DNA from 4 places in the Oceanobacillus sp. NCCP-135 genome. Region 1 is predicted to be linked to each of the others. Evidence: riboswitches for the same ligand, from Rfam matches in the RefSeq annotation. Region 1 holds a riboswitch; each other region holds the start of a gene.
The links. A riboswitch is a leader RNA that binds a small molecule or an ion and turns the genes downstream of it on or off. The one in region 1 is predicted to bind S-adenosylmethionine.

Region 1 (3,175 bases):
GTGTTAAGTCATCGGGTGAAATTTGTAAATAAGCCAGGAGATTTTTATTTGCTTGATGGTGTTGGACAAGCGATTAAAATTTTTAATGAAAAGGGATTTAAGGTTTTTGTAGTCACGAATCAAGGTGGAATTGGGCTGGGATTTATGGAGGAGAATGCCTTAGCTGCTGTACATAAAAAAATGGAAGCGGACTTAGCAGCATATGGTGCTAACATTGATGATATCGCCTATTGTCCACATAACCCAAAAGCAGGATGTGCCTGTCGTAAGCCAAAGCCACAAATGATTTTGGATTTAGCAAAAAAGCATGATATTGATGTTGCAAATAGCTATATGGTAGGTGATAGGGCGCCAGATATAGAAGCAGGGAGAGGAGCAGGTACACGAACGATTTTAGTTGGAGAGCCAAAGGAAGACCATGTTGATGCAGATATGTACTTTCCAGATCTTATTTCGGTTGCAAAATGGGTGGCTGATAGAAACTAACCCATAAAAAAACTGGCTGCATCAAGTGGTACAGCCAGAACAGGTTGATTGGTCATTCGTTTTATCTCTCGCTCTATCAATTTTTTCGTTTCCTTCATCAACTTAACCCTGACATTTCGCAGTTCCCTTATCAGAAGTATATTAATCACATATACTTTTATCCGCTAACAATATATGCATCAGCTATTCCCGCATTTTTCACTTCATTCAAACGTACGTCTGCATTCGTTCGGTTAGAGAATGCGCCGGCTTGTATGCGGTACCACCGCTCACCAGAAATAGTCACTTGATCAACAAAAGATTCAATCCCCTTTGAATGTAGGAAATCTCTTCGTTTGTCTGCGTTAGCTTTTGATTTGAAGGAGCCGGCAATAATTTTATAAAGTGTTACAGAGCCATTTTGCTTGCTCTGAAGATTAAAGGCTTTGGCTAGTCCATTTGCATGACCTTGTGCTACTCTCTGACGCCATGTGGAACTTTTCATGAGTGCTGCATCATTAGCGTTATCGATAAATCCATTCTCTGACAAAAAAGCAGCCATGGATGATTCACGTAATACATGGAAATTTGCCTTTTTATGCCCGCGGTTTCTAAGCTGGTTTACTTTGGTAATTTCAGCATGTAATGTGTCCTGATAGTTAGCAGTTTGTGAGGAGTCAGATAAGCTATTGTGGATAAAGTCTTCATACCCTTGAGCAGATCCATTGAAAGCATTGCAATGAATGGATAAATAATAATCGGCTCCCCAGGAATTAGCCTCATTGGTTCGCTGCTGTAAATTCTTCGTACTGTCACCGATGCGGCTCATCCTAATTTCAACATTTTCATATCCATCCATCAAAATTGTCCGTATTCTACGAGCAATATCCAACACGATATCCTTTTCTTTTATCCCGTTTCCGCTGGCACCTGGATCTGATCCACCATGCCCAGGATCTAAATAAAGTTTCATTTAAATGCCTCCATTCTTAAATAATTTTTACATTAATAGCATATGTTAGGAAGAAATGCGGAGTTGGACAGACATCATTATATTTTAAAAATCCATCATTATCACCAACCTTTGTAGATGTTTAACTATAAATTCAGTTCTATAATTACTATCGAAGGAACTATGCATTTTGGGGCATGATAGAATCAAATAAAGTGATAATTTTTACATTTTAATGAATATCATATATACTGGTAACTAATTAAATCATTATTAAGAGTGATCGAGAGAATTGGCTCAAGGACGTCACAGCAACCTACATCATGTAAGGTGCTACTACCAACAAAGCAACTGCTTTGAATGATAAAATTGGTGAAACTCCTTTTTGCAGATCAAAGCAGAAGGTTTTTTTTGTGATCTGGGTTATTGCAACAGCGAATTAACATAATATTCAAGGGATAATATATTGTCTGATAAAACGAAAAGGAGAGACGCATAAAATGCCAATAAATATACCAAAAAAATTGCCGGTAGGAGAAATTCTAAAACAGGAGAAGATTTTTGTGATGGATGAGGATAGGGCTAGGACCCAGGATATTCGCCCACTTAATATATTGATTTTAAATTTAATGCCGGAAAAAGAACGAACGGAATTACAGCTGTTAAGACTGTTGGGGAATACCCCGCTCCAAACTAATATTACTTTTCTGCGGATGGCAACACATCAATCGAAAAATGTTAGTGAATACCATTTGGATACATTTTACACCACATTTGAAAAGGTGAAAGATCGCCGTTTTGATGGAATGATCATTACAGGGGCACCGATTGAGCATTTGGAATTTGAAGAGGTGAATTATTGGGAAGAACTAACGAAAATTATGGATTGGACAAAACGCAACGTGACCTCTGTTTTACATATTTGTTGGGGAGCCCAAGCTGCGCTGCACTATCATTATGGGATAAATAAATATGATCTGCCGAAGAAATGCTTTGGTATTTTCAAGCATCAACTATCAGATCCAACGATTAAGCTCGTTCGTGGTTTTGATGAAGTATTTCATGCACCACACTCACGCTATACCACGGTATTGGCTGAAGAAATAGAAAACAGTGAAGCTTTATCATTACTTTCGAAATCGGAGGAAGCTGCGCCATTTATCATCATGTCCAATGACGCAAAAAACATCATGATTACTGGTCATTTGGAATATGATGCAACGACACTTGCAGAGGAATATAAGCGTGATCTCAGCAAGGGGTTGAATATTAATATACCAAAGAACTATTTTCCTAATGACGATCCGAGCGAACAGCCGCCCAATACATGGCGTTCACATACCTATTTGTTATTCTCTAACTGGCTAAATTATTATGTATATCAGCAAACCCCTTATGTGTGGAACTAGCGGCATTTTTTGTTCACATTTTTGTAATATATTATATATTAATTCTTATTTTCAGTAGTAAATCCACCATTTTTATTTAATTTTGTGATAAGATGAAAATAAGATAATATTTAGATAAATGCAAAATAATATTACAGCATATGGAGTGATATATTGTGAATGGAAGCAAATTAAGAGAATTAAGAGAGTCGAAAGGTCTGACAGCAGCAGAATTTGCTAAGCAAGCCAACTTTACAAAAAGCATTATATGGAGTTACGAACTTGGGAAAAAAGAACCAAGTCCAGATCATATCAAGAGGATTGCAGACTTTTATAATATCCCTGAGGATGAATTGCTTGCTTAACGAGG
Region 2 (3,175 bases), on a different contig from region 1:
GTAAAAAGGACCGAGAAGTTCGAGGCGGCGTAGCTTTGAGCATCGGAACGTATGCAATTATTACGTGAGGAGCGGAAAAGCAAGCCAACGAAGAAAGATGAACATTTCGATATGTCATTTTTACCGAACTTTTTGAACATCCTATGAAATGAAACAACAATTCGGGCTGACATACAATTTTAGGAAAGATTGTATAGTCAGCCTTGTTTACATCATATACTAAAGTAATTCAATCATCTTGCTTGATTTCCTAGGGAGTGCTATGTGATGATAACAGATGAATCCGAAATAGTTATTATTGTTGAGGGCTTGACAGATAAAAGGCAAATTGAAAAGTTAATTACAGATGATGTTACGATTCTATGTACAAACGGTACACTTGGTATTGAACGTTTTGATGATCTTTTGGAAGATTACGATTTGGATTACAGAGATGTCATTATTTTAGTTGATGAGGATACATCAGGAATGAAGCTTCGAAAGCAGCTGGCTCGGGAGCTGCCACATGCTGAGCATATTCATATCAGCAGTGATTATCGCGAGGTTGCTACAACCCCTGAAAATATTCTTGCGACTGCCTTATTGAGTAAGCGTATTTCCGTTAATCCAATTTTCTTAGTTTAGGGTGGTATTTTTTTGCAGCAGATTACAGAAGAACAAATAGATAATGAGAATTATTTACTTTATATTTATACCCCATTTTGTGGTACCTGCCATTTAGCGAGAGCAATGCTGACTAAAATTGAATCGGTACACAATGAGAATATTTTTTATGAAATGAATGCATCATTACATCCTGAATTTATGCAGGAGCAGCAAATAGAAAGTGTTCCCTGTCTTTTGATAAAGAATGGGAATGACATAAAGGAAAAGGTTTATGCATTTAAATCCATATCGAATATTTACACCTATTTAATGGAATATAAACCGGAGTTATTTGTTAAACATGAAGGATAAATCTATTTTGATTGACATGATAAATGGAGCATGCTAGTATTTAGCATATGAAATTTTTATCACGCATTAACGGGCTGTAATACTCCCATCTCCAACCGTGAGAAATTCTAAATGTGAAGGCGGGGGATAAACAGCCTGTAAAATTTCTGATTCTGTTCGACTAACATTCAGTGGGGGAGGAAGGGAAACCCCCACTGAATGTAGTTTCACTTTATAAATATTATTTATCTCTTATCTTGAGCGGTGGAGGGACTGGCCCTAAGAAACTGCGGCAACCTTCAAATGAATTATTATTTGAAAGGTGCCAATTCCTGCAAAGTGTTTACTTTGACAGATGAGGGAACGTGAAGATTTTAAAGTTTAACTTACGTCTTTCTGTTCTCTTACAGAAAGGCGTTTTTTGATGGTTTTTGGGTATACTGAAAATTGCGGGATCCGTGTAAGGAGGAAATAGCCAATGATTTCGATCGAGGGTTTAAGTAAAATTTTTAAAGCAAATAAGAATGACATTACAGCGGTTGATGGTATGACACTTGATATAAAAGATGGTGAAATATTTGGTGTTATTGGCTATAGTGGTGCAGGTAAGAGTACGTTCGTTCGTTTGTTGAATCGATTGGAAGAGCCTACAGGTGGGCGTATTATTATCGATGATCAAGAAATCACAGCATTAAATTCCAAACAGCTTCGTATGGCAAGACAGGAGATTGGGATGATTTTTCAGCATTTTAATTTACTTTGGTCACGAACAGTAAAGGAAAATATAGCATTCCCTTTGGAAATAGCAGGTATATCTAAGGGTGAACGAGTTAAGCGTGTCCATGAATTAATTGAATTAGTTGGGTTATCTGGTAGAGAAAATGCGTATCCATCCCAGTTGAGTGGCGGACAGAAGCAAAGGGTGGGTATTGCTAGATCTCTGGCAAATAATCCCAAATTACTACTTTGTGATGAAGCAACGTCCGCATTGGATCCGGAAACAACTAATTCCATCCTTGATTTGCTCGTGGATATCAATCAGAAATTGGGACTTACGATTATCCTGATTACCCATGAAATGCATGTTATTCGTAAAATATGTAATCAGGTTGCGGTTATGGAAGAAGGGAAGATAGTCGAGCAAGGGGATGTGCTGGATGTATTTTTACGTCCCAAAAAGCAGGTGACAAAAAAATTCGTGGAACAAATTATGGGAACAAATGAAGATGATAGTGTGGCACAATTGATTGATACGTACGAAGAAGGTAAAATTGTTCAACTTCATTTTGTTGGTGAAATGACCAACCAGGCACTAATTAGTCAACTAGCAAAAAGATTTGCGATTGATATTAATATACTACAAGGGAAAATCACTCAAACGCAACGAGGAGCATATGGAACATTGTATGTACAGTTAACAGGAAATTATGAGGAGATTGAAAAAGCAGTGAAGTCTATCCATGATGAGACCTCAGTAGAAGTGGAGGTTATCCGTGATGCTACCTGATTTATTTGCAAGTATAGATTCACAGGATTTAATAGAAGCTACATATGAAACGTTTTATATGACGATACTAGCTTTAATTGGTACATGTGTTTTTGGGATACTGCTCGGACTGCTTTTATATTTAACGATGAAGAATGGTATTTGGCAAAATAAATATATTAACTTGATTGTAGCGGCAGTTGTAAACATTTTCCGTGCTATTCCGTTTATTATTTTAATTTTATTATTATTTCCGTTTACTGATTTTTTAATTGGAACAATTCGAGGCCCAAATGCAGCACTGCCAGCATTGATAATTGGTTCTGCACCCTTTTATGGTCGACTTGTTGAAATTGCTTTAAAAGAAGTGGACAAAGGTGTTGTGGAAGCGGCGAAGTCAATGGGGGCAAAAACAAGGACAATTATATTCCGTGTTTTACTGCCGGAATCGATGCCAGCCCTTGTTTCTGGTTTAACAGTTACAGCCATTGCTTTAATAGGTTATACAGCCATGGCAGGTATAATAGGTGCGGGCGGTCTTGGAAACTATGCATATTACTTCGGTTTTCAACGACGTGACTGGGATGTACTGCTGATATGTACAATTGTCATTGTTATTATTGTATTTATTTTTCAATTTATTGGGGATTTTATCACGAATAAGTTGGATAAAAGATAGGAAATTAGTAGAAAGTTAATTTTACACTGATAGGAAGTATAACTTTTTTAGGAAATCAGTATAAGTGCATAAGT
Region 3 (3,175 bases), on a different contig from region 1:
GGTATCAAAATAGTGAAGATAATGCGCATTGGGCTAGCACCCATTGCCTGTGCTGCTTCAATTACTCCGGGGTCGATGCTGACCAGATTATTCTCAACAACCCTAGCAATGGTAAAGCTTGCAACAATTGTCATTGGGAATATTGCTGCTGCGGTACCGATTGTTGTTCCGACAACAAGTCTGGTTAGCTGTGATATGGCGACCAGGAAGATGATAAAGGGAATTGGCCGAATAATATTTATAAAGATATTTAGGATTTGAAAAACAAGCTTATTTTCCAATATGTTATTTTCCCTTGTTACAAAGAGCAATAGACCCATTGTGATGCCGATAATCGACCCAAAGATAAGGGTGGCCACAACCATCATCAATGTTTCTCCGGTTGCTTCTAAAATCCTTGGCCAAAATGTTGTCCAATCAACTTTCATTTTCAGTAACCTCCTCTAATTCAACAATGCTATTGAGTTCTGTAAGGACATTCTGGACGGCTTGCGGATCTCCGGTAAATGAAACGATGAGATTTCCAAACAGTTTTTCCTGTAATTCCCTTACTGCACCGTAAACGATATTGAAATCAACATTATGCTTTTTGGTGATCGTTGAAAGGACTGGATCATTCGTTGCATCCCCTTTAAAGATGACGCGGTACAGTTTTCCTCCCCCACTGGTGCGCCAATCTTCCAAAATTTTTTCCGATGGCAGATCCTTTTGCACAGAGCGGATAAATCTTTCTGTCGTAGCATGCTGTGGATCCGTGAATGTTTCAAATACATTTCCAGATTCGATGACCTCCCCATTTTCCATAACAGCTACTTTGTCACAAATCGATTGGATGACATGCATTTCATGTGTGATTAATAATATCGTGATCCCTAAATCTTGATTTACCTTTTTCAGCAGCTTTAAAATATCTGCGGTTGTATCAGGGTCAAGTGCGGAGGTTGCTTCATCACAGATAAGGATATCCGGAGAAGTGGCAAGTGCCCTCGCAATCCCGACACGCTGCTTTTGCCCGCCTGATAATTGATCTGGAAAATCCTTTGCTTTATCATCAAGTCCGACAAAATTCAACAATTCCTCCACACGTTTATTGATTTCCTTTTTGGAAGTGCTACCCAATTTCAATGGATAAGCAATATTTCCAGCCACGGTACGTGAATTAAACAAGTTGAAATTTTGAAAGATCATGCCAATATTGCGCCTTCTTGTGCGCAAATCCTTGGAAGATAATTTACTGACATCCGTGTCTTGGATAAGAATCGTTCCGGAAGTCGGGCGCTCAAGCATATTCACCAGGCGAAGTAGTGTGCTTTTTCCTGCACCGCTGAAGCCGATGATTCCGAATATTTCTCCCTCACTGATGGATAATGATACTTTCTTAACGGCCTGAATCTCTCGTTTACCTAAACGGAATGTCTTGGATACATCTTTAAACTCAATCATATGCTGACCTCCTGAAGCATTGTTCAATTTTGTAAAGCAGTAGAACAAAAGAACCCTTCTTTTTCTATATAGATAAGAAAAAGAAGGGTTCTATGTAAGGAACCACCCTCGCTCTCATCTGTCAAATGCTTAACGCATCTGCTGGAATTGGCACAGTGTTTCTATAAAAGAACCTGTTGCCGAGACGTCCTAGGGCCAGTCCCTCGGTCTCTCTTGATAAGAAGTGATGTGTTACTATTCATTTGTTTTTAAGAATTAAATGTAAGTCTATAGTGGATGTAAGAGAAAGTCAATGGATTTATTAAAATAAAATAATTCCGACTATTTCACCGAGATATGTTTCCGCTTCAAAATGTGTTGTAGCATATAACAGTATAAGATATGATACAATCAAAATAATTATCAGCAGTACAGGTTCGTAAATGGTAGTAGAAACCCTCAGGAGGGAGCAGAACACTTGAATATTGAACTAAATCTGAAAGTAATTAAAGAAATGTGCGGAACGGTCTCCTTTAAAAGAGGGGATGCTTTACATCGTTCGCATAAAGTAAGAATTGAAAAACACAGTACAGACCGTTGCGAAGCCGTAGTTACAGGTAGAGAGAATTTTCATGTGACGATCGAAAAAAATATGGATGAAGGTTTTAGCTCAACATGCAGTTGTCCTAAGCTGCGTTCTATTAAAAATGGTTGTCAGCATATTGCAGCTGTTCTGCTATTGATTTATGAGCAGCAATGTGAGCAAAGCGTAGTGAATACAAATCCCCCTGAGAATGCAACCAATCAAGATCTGACGGAAAATTTCCTAACCCTGTTTGATAATCAGCCCAGACGTTCAAGTGGGTATCAGCTTCACTTTGAAGAAAGAAAAGTGGTTGATGTAGTATTCACATGTAAAGCCCTCACTGTAGACAAAGGACGTCGTATGCTAGGAATGGAATTGAAAGTAGGACCAGCCATCGTCCAGAATATCCGAGTCTTTTTGAATCAAGTGAAAGATGGCAATCCAAGCTTGCTTTCCATTTCATTCACGTATGATCCAGCTGTCCATTGCTTTCAAAAAGAAACCGATGCTGTCATTGGGGAGCTTATCCGAGTCGTTCATGATGAAAGCGTGTATATGGACACAATACCGGGTCAAATTGACGATACAATCAACAAACATATTTTACTTATCCCACCATCGTCTTGGAAAACAGTGCAGCCGAAGCTTACAAGCGTACCTTTGGTGAAGCTGGAATATGAGGGGAAGGTATTTAATGGACTGCAAATGGCGGAAAAGTCACTACCCCTTTGCTTTGTTTTTACTGAAAAAAATGGCAATAGTTTCCAATTAAAGGTCAAAGGGCTTCATCGAATGATCGTATTGAATGCGTATAGCACCGTCATTGCTGATGGGAAACTATATGAGCTGGAAAATGAGGATTGTGAGCGTTTAATAGGATTAAAAGAAATGCTCCATACGTCAGAAACAGATCAGGTTCTGCTTTCGCAGGAGAATTGGTCTTCTTTTTTGGGAAATGTGGTTACAGGCTTAGAAAAATTAGGCACAGTAGAGATATCTGAGGGAATTTCCAAACAGTTTGTAAAGGCACCACTAAACGCCAAGCTATACTTGGATCGTGTGAAAAATCGGTTGCTTGCTGGGATTGAATTTCATTATGAAAATATCATTATTAACCCATTGGAAAGCCGAGAAAATCAGGGTTTATCCATGTATATACGTGATATG
Region 4 (3,175 bases), on a different contig from region 1:
TAATTATATTATTGATATTTTCCAATGGGTACGCTGCACGAGTATTTTCAGTCAAACTGGTGTCGTCATAGTCTGGCACTCTTGTTTCCTCATCTAATACAACATTTTCCAAAACTGATCCAAAACGAATGGCGTTAAAAATTTGCGGTTCTTTTTCCTTTGACAGGTTAATACATTTTGCATAACACCCGCCCTCAATATTGAAAACGCCGTTCGGGCTCCAGCCGTGTTCATCATCTCCAATTAGTTTTCGGTAAGGATCAGCAGATAAAGTTGTTTTCCCGGTACCTGATAATCCAAAGAACAGTGCAACATCACCTTCTTTACCTACATTAGCAGAGCAATGCATGGATAAAATTTCTTGTCTCGGCAATAGATAATTCATTACAGAGAAAATGGATTTTTTAATTTCTCCGGCATACTCCGTACCACCGATTAAAATTACCCGTTGCTTGAATGAAACTAAAATAAATGTTTCTGAATTTGTACCATCAACTTTAGGATCAGCTTGAAAGGTTGGAGCCGATATTACTGTAAATTCAGCTTGATGTGTTTTAAGTTCATCATTTGTCGGTGTAATAAATAATTGACGGGAAAATAGGTTATGCCACGCATATTCATTAATAACTTCGATTGGAAGTCGATATTTTGAATCCGCTCCAGCGAACCCCTTAAATTGATACAACTCATCTTTGTCTTGTAAATATGTGATGACTTTTTTATATAGTTTATTGAATGAAGCTTCATCAATAGCTTGGTTTACAGTACCCCAATCAACATATTTTTCGCAAACTTCATCTTTAACTATAAATTTATCCTTAGGTGAACGTCCTGTATATGTTCCCGTTGTTGCCCGAACAGCACCGGTTTCTGTAAGAATCCCTTCATTTCGTGATAAAATTTTCTCAACTAATAGAGGCACAGATAAATTTCTTTTTAAATTCTTATGCGAATTAAGTTCTTTTGCTAATGATTTCTCCACCGTTTTCATGTGAATTACCTGCCTTTTGATGAATTTGAATAAAAACAATGTGATAAGAGCTTTCTAATCTGATTATTAGTATAACACATTAAAAACAATAGTCCATACTAATAAAAGATTTTTTTAGGAAAATTTATCACGCATTAACGGGCTATAATACCCCTACCTCCAAGCGTGAGAAATCCCCAACGTGAAGGTGGGGGAGGGACTTGTGTCATATCATGAGGTATAAACAGCCCGTAAATTTCCTGATTCTGTTCAAGGACCTTTAGGTCATACCATGAGGTACTAACATTCAGCGGGGGAAGAAGGGAACCTGAATGAAGTTTCACTTTATAAAAAATTGTTGCAATCAGGCATTAAATAAGTTGACATGACAGCATAGTTTCGTTACGATAAAAATCTAACGGATACTCTCTTATTCAGAGTCGGTGGAGGGACAGACCCAATGAAACCCAGCAACCATCACGTTATGTGAAAAGGTGCTAACCTGGTGCAAGGTTTTACCTTGAACAATAAGAGCGAAAGGCCTTAAAAAATCCCTTTCCTCAAAAATGCAGGAAGGGCTTTTTTTTGTTTTAGGGTTACTAAATATATACTTGGTGGTTGGGAACGTAGGAAACATCTTCCTACTGTATAAGTGTATAAGTAATACTTTTGAAGCATAATCAGGTCATAGACGAAAAGTATTTTTTGCCTGAACCAAGGCACATGTATAAGTCTTGCAGTTCAAAGCGTTTCTAAGAAAATAAAATACGCTTTAAGACTGTCTTTAACGAACACCAAGTTTTCTAAAATATAGAGTTCCGTAATACATTAACAGGGGAGGATTTAGCCAAATGGCTCAAAACCGTCGTTTATTTACGTCTGAATCAGTAACGGAAGGGCATCCGGATAAAATTTCCGATCAAATATCTGATGCTATTCTTGATGAAATTTTAAAAAAGGATCCTTACGCACGTGTTGCCTGTGAAACAACAGTGACAACCGGATTGGTATTGATATCTGGTGAGATTTCCACAAATACGTATGTTGATATTCCAGCAATAGTAAGGCAAACAATAAAGGATATTGGGTATACTCGTGCGAAATTCGGATTTGACGCAGAAACCTGTGCAGTATTAACAGCAATTGATGAGCAGTCTGCAGATATTGCTGGTGGGGTTGATACTGCCCTTGAAGCACGTCAAGGGAAAATGTCAGATGAGGAAATTGCTGAAATCGGTGCAGGAGATCAGGGATTAATGTTTGGTTTTGCCTGTGATGAGACAGAAGAACTTATGCCGCTGCCAATTTCACTAGCACATAAACTGGCAAAGCGTCTTGCTGATGTCCGCAAAGAAACAGTATTGGATTATTTGCGTCCGGATGGTAAAACACAAGTAACGGTAGAATATGATGAAAATGATAAAGCTGTTCGGGTTGATACAATTGTAATTTCAACACAGCATCATCAGGATATTACAACAGAGCAAATTGAAAAAGATTTAATTGAACACGTCATTCGTCCTGTAGTTCCGAATAACTTATTAGATGAAGCAACCAAATATTTTATCAACCCGACAGGTCGTTTCGTAATTGGAGGTCCTCAGGGGGACGCTGGCTTAACCGGACGAAAAATCATCGTTGATACGTACGGTGGCTATGCTCGTCATGGTGGAGGAGCTTTTAGTGGAAAGGATTCCACGAAGGTAGACCGTTCCGCTGCATATGCTGCAAGATATGTGGCAAAAAACATTGTTGCAGCTGAATTAGCAAAATCTTGTGAGGTGCAGCTAGCCTATGCAATTGGAGTAGCTGAACCTGTGTCTATTTCGGTCAACACATTTGGCACTGGCAAGGTAAATGAGGGAATATTAGTTGATGCAATCCGAAAATTATTTGATTTGCGTCCTGCGGGTATCATCCGTATGCTTGATTTGCAAAAACCTATTTTTAAACATACAGCAGCATATGGTCACTTTGGAAGAACAGATATCCTATTCTCCTGGGAGAAAACAGATAAAGTGGATGAATTAAAGGCATTAACGGAACAGGAATAAAAAATGGGGACATCCGGCTTTTTATGCAGGATGTCCAATTTTCATAGATCCGTATTTTCCCTATAGTACCGTGCCCGATTAACGTATGACTTCCGTACACGTTCTAATTCTGCATAATCTTCCTCGGTAAGACTGCGGATAACTTTTGCTG

Region 2: another riboswitch for S-adenosylmethionine. It lies ahead of AC6HVZ_RS13450 (methionine ABC transporter ATP-binding protein); the one in region 1 lies ahead of metA (homoserine O-acetyltransferase MetA).
Region 3: another riboswitch for S-adenosylmethionine. It lies ahead of AC6HVZ_RS10815 (methionine ABC transporter ATP-binding protein); the one in region 1 lies ahead of metA (homoserine O-acetyltransferase MetA).
Region 4: another riboswitch for S-adenosylmethionine. It lies ahead of metK (methionine adenosyltransferase); the one in region 1 lies ahead of metA (homoserine O-acetyltransferase MetA).

The regions. Positions count from the first base shown of each region.
Region 1 is NZ_BAAKSZ010000011.1:108,432-111,606, reverse strand. It holds gene AC6HVZ_RS09960 (D-glycero-alpha-D-manno-heptose-1,7-bisphosphate 7-phosphatase) at 1-486, shown strand, start outside; gene AC6HVZ_RS09955 (N-acetylmuramoyl-L-alanine amidase) at 644-1,438, opposite strand; SAM riboswitch class I at 1,685-1,787, shown strand; gene metA (homoserine O-acetyltransferase MetA) at 1,918-2,826, shown strand; gene AC6HVZ_RS09945 (helix-turn-helix domain-containing protein) at 2,982-3,170, shown strand.
Region 2 is NZ_BAAKSZ010000019.1:16,185-19,359, reverse strand. It holds gene AC6HVZ_RS13460 (toprim domain-containing protein) at 268-624, shown strand; gene AC6HVZ_RS13455 (thioredoxin family protein) at 637-957, shown strand; SAM riboswitch class I at 1,186-1,298, shown strand; gene AC6HVZ_RS13450 (methionine ABC transporter ATP-binding protein) at 1,415-2,443, shown strand; gene AC6HVZ_RS13445 (methionine ABC transporter permease) at 2,433-3,101, shown strand.
Region 3 is NZ_BAAKSZ010000013.1:50,714-53,888, reverse strand. It holds gene AC6HVZ_RS10820 (methionine ABC transporter permease) at 1-428, opposite strand, end outside; gene AC6HVZ_RS10815 (methionine ABC transporter ATP-binding protein) at 418-1,443, opposite strand; SAM riboswitch class I at 1,555-1,666, opposite strand; gene AC6HVZ_RS10810 (DEAD/DEAH box helicase) at 1,901-3,175, shown strand, end outside.
Region 4 is NZ_BAAKSZ010000034.1:9,530-12,704, reverse strand. It holds gene pckA (phosphoenolpyruvate carboxykinase (ATP)) at 1-991, opposite strand, end outside; SAM riboswitch class I at 1,398-1,504, shown strand; gene metK (methionine adenosyltransferase) at 1,822-3,024, shown strand; gene AC6HVZ_RS17155 (gamma carbonic anhydrase) at 3,066-3,175, opposite strand, start outside.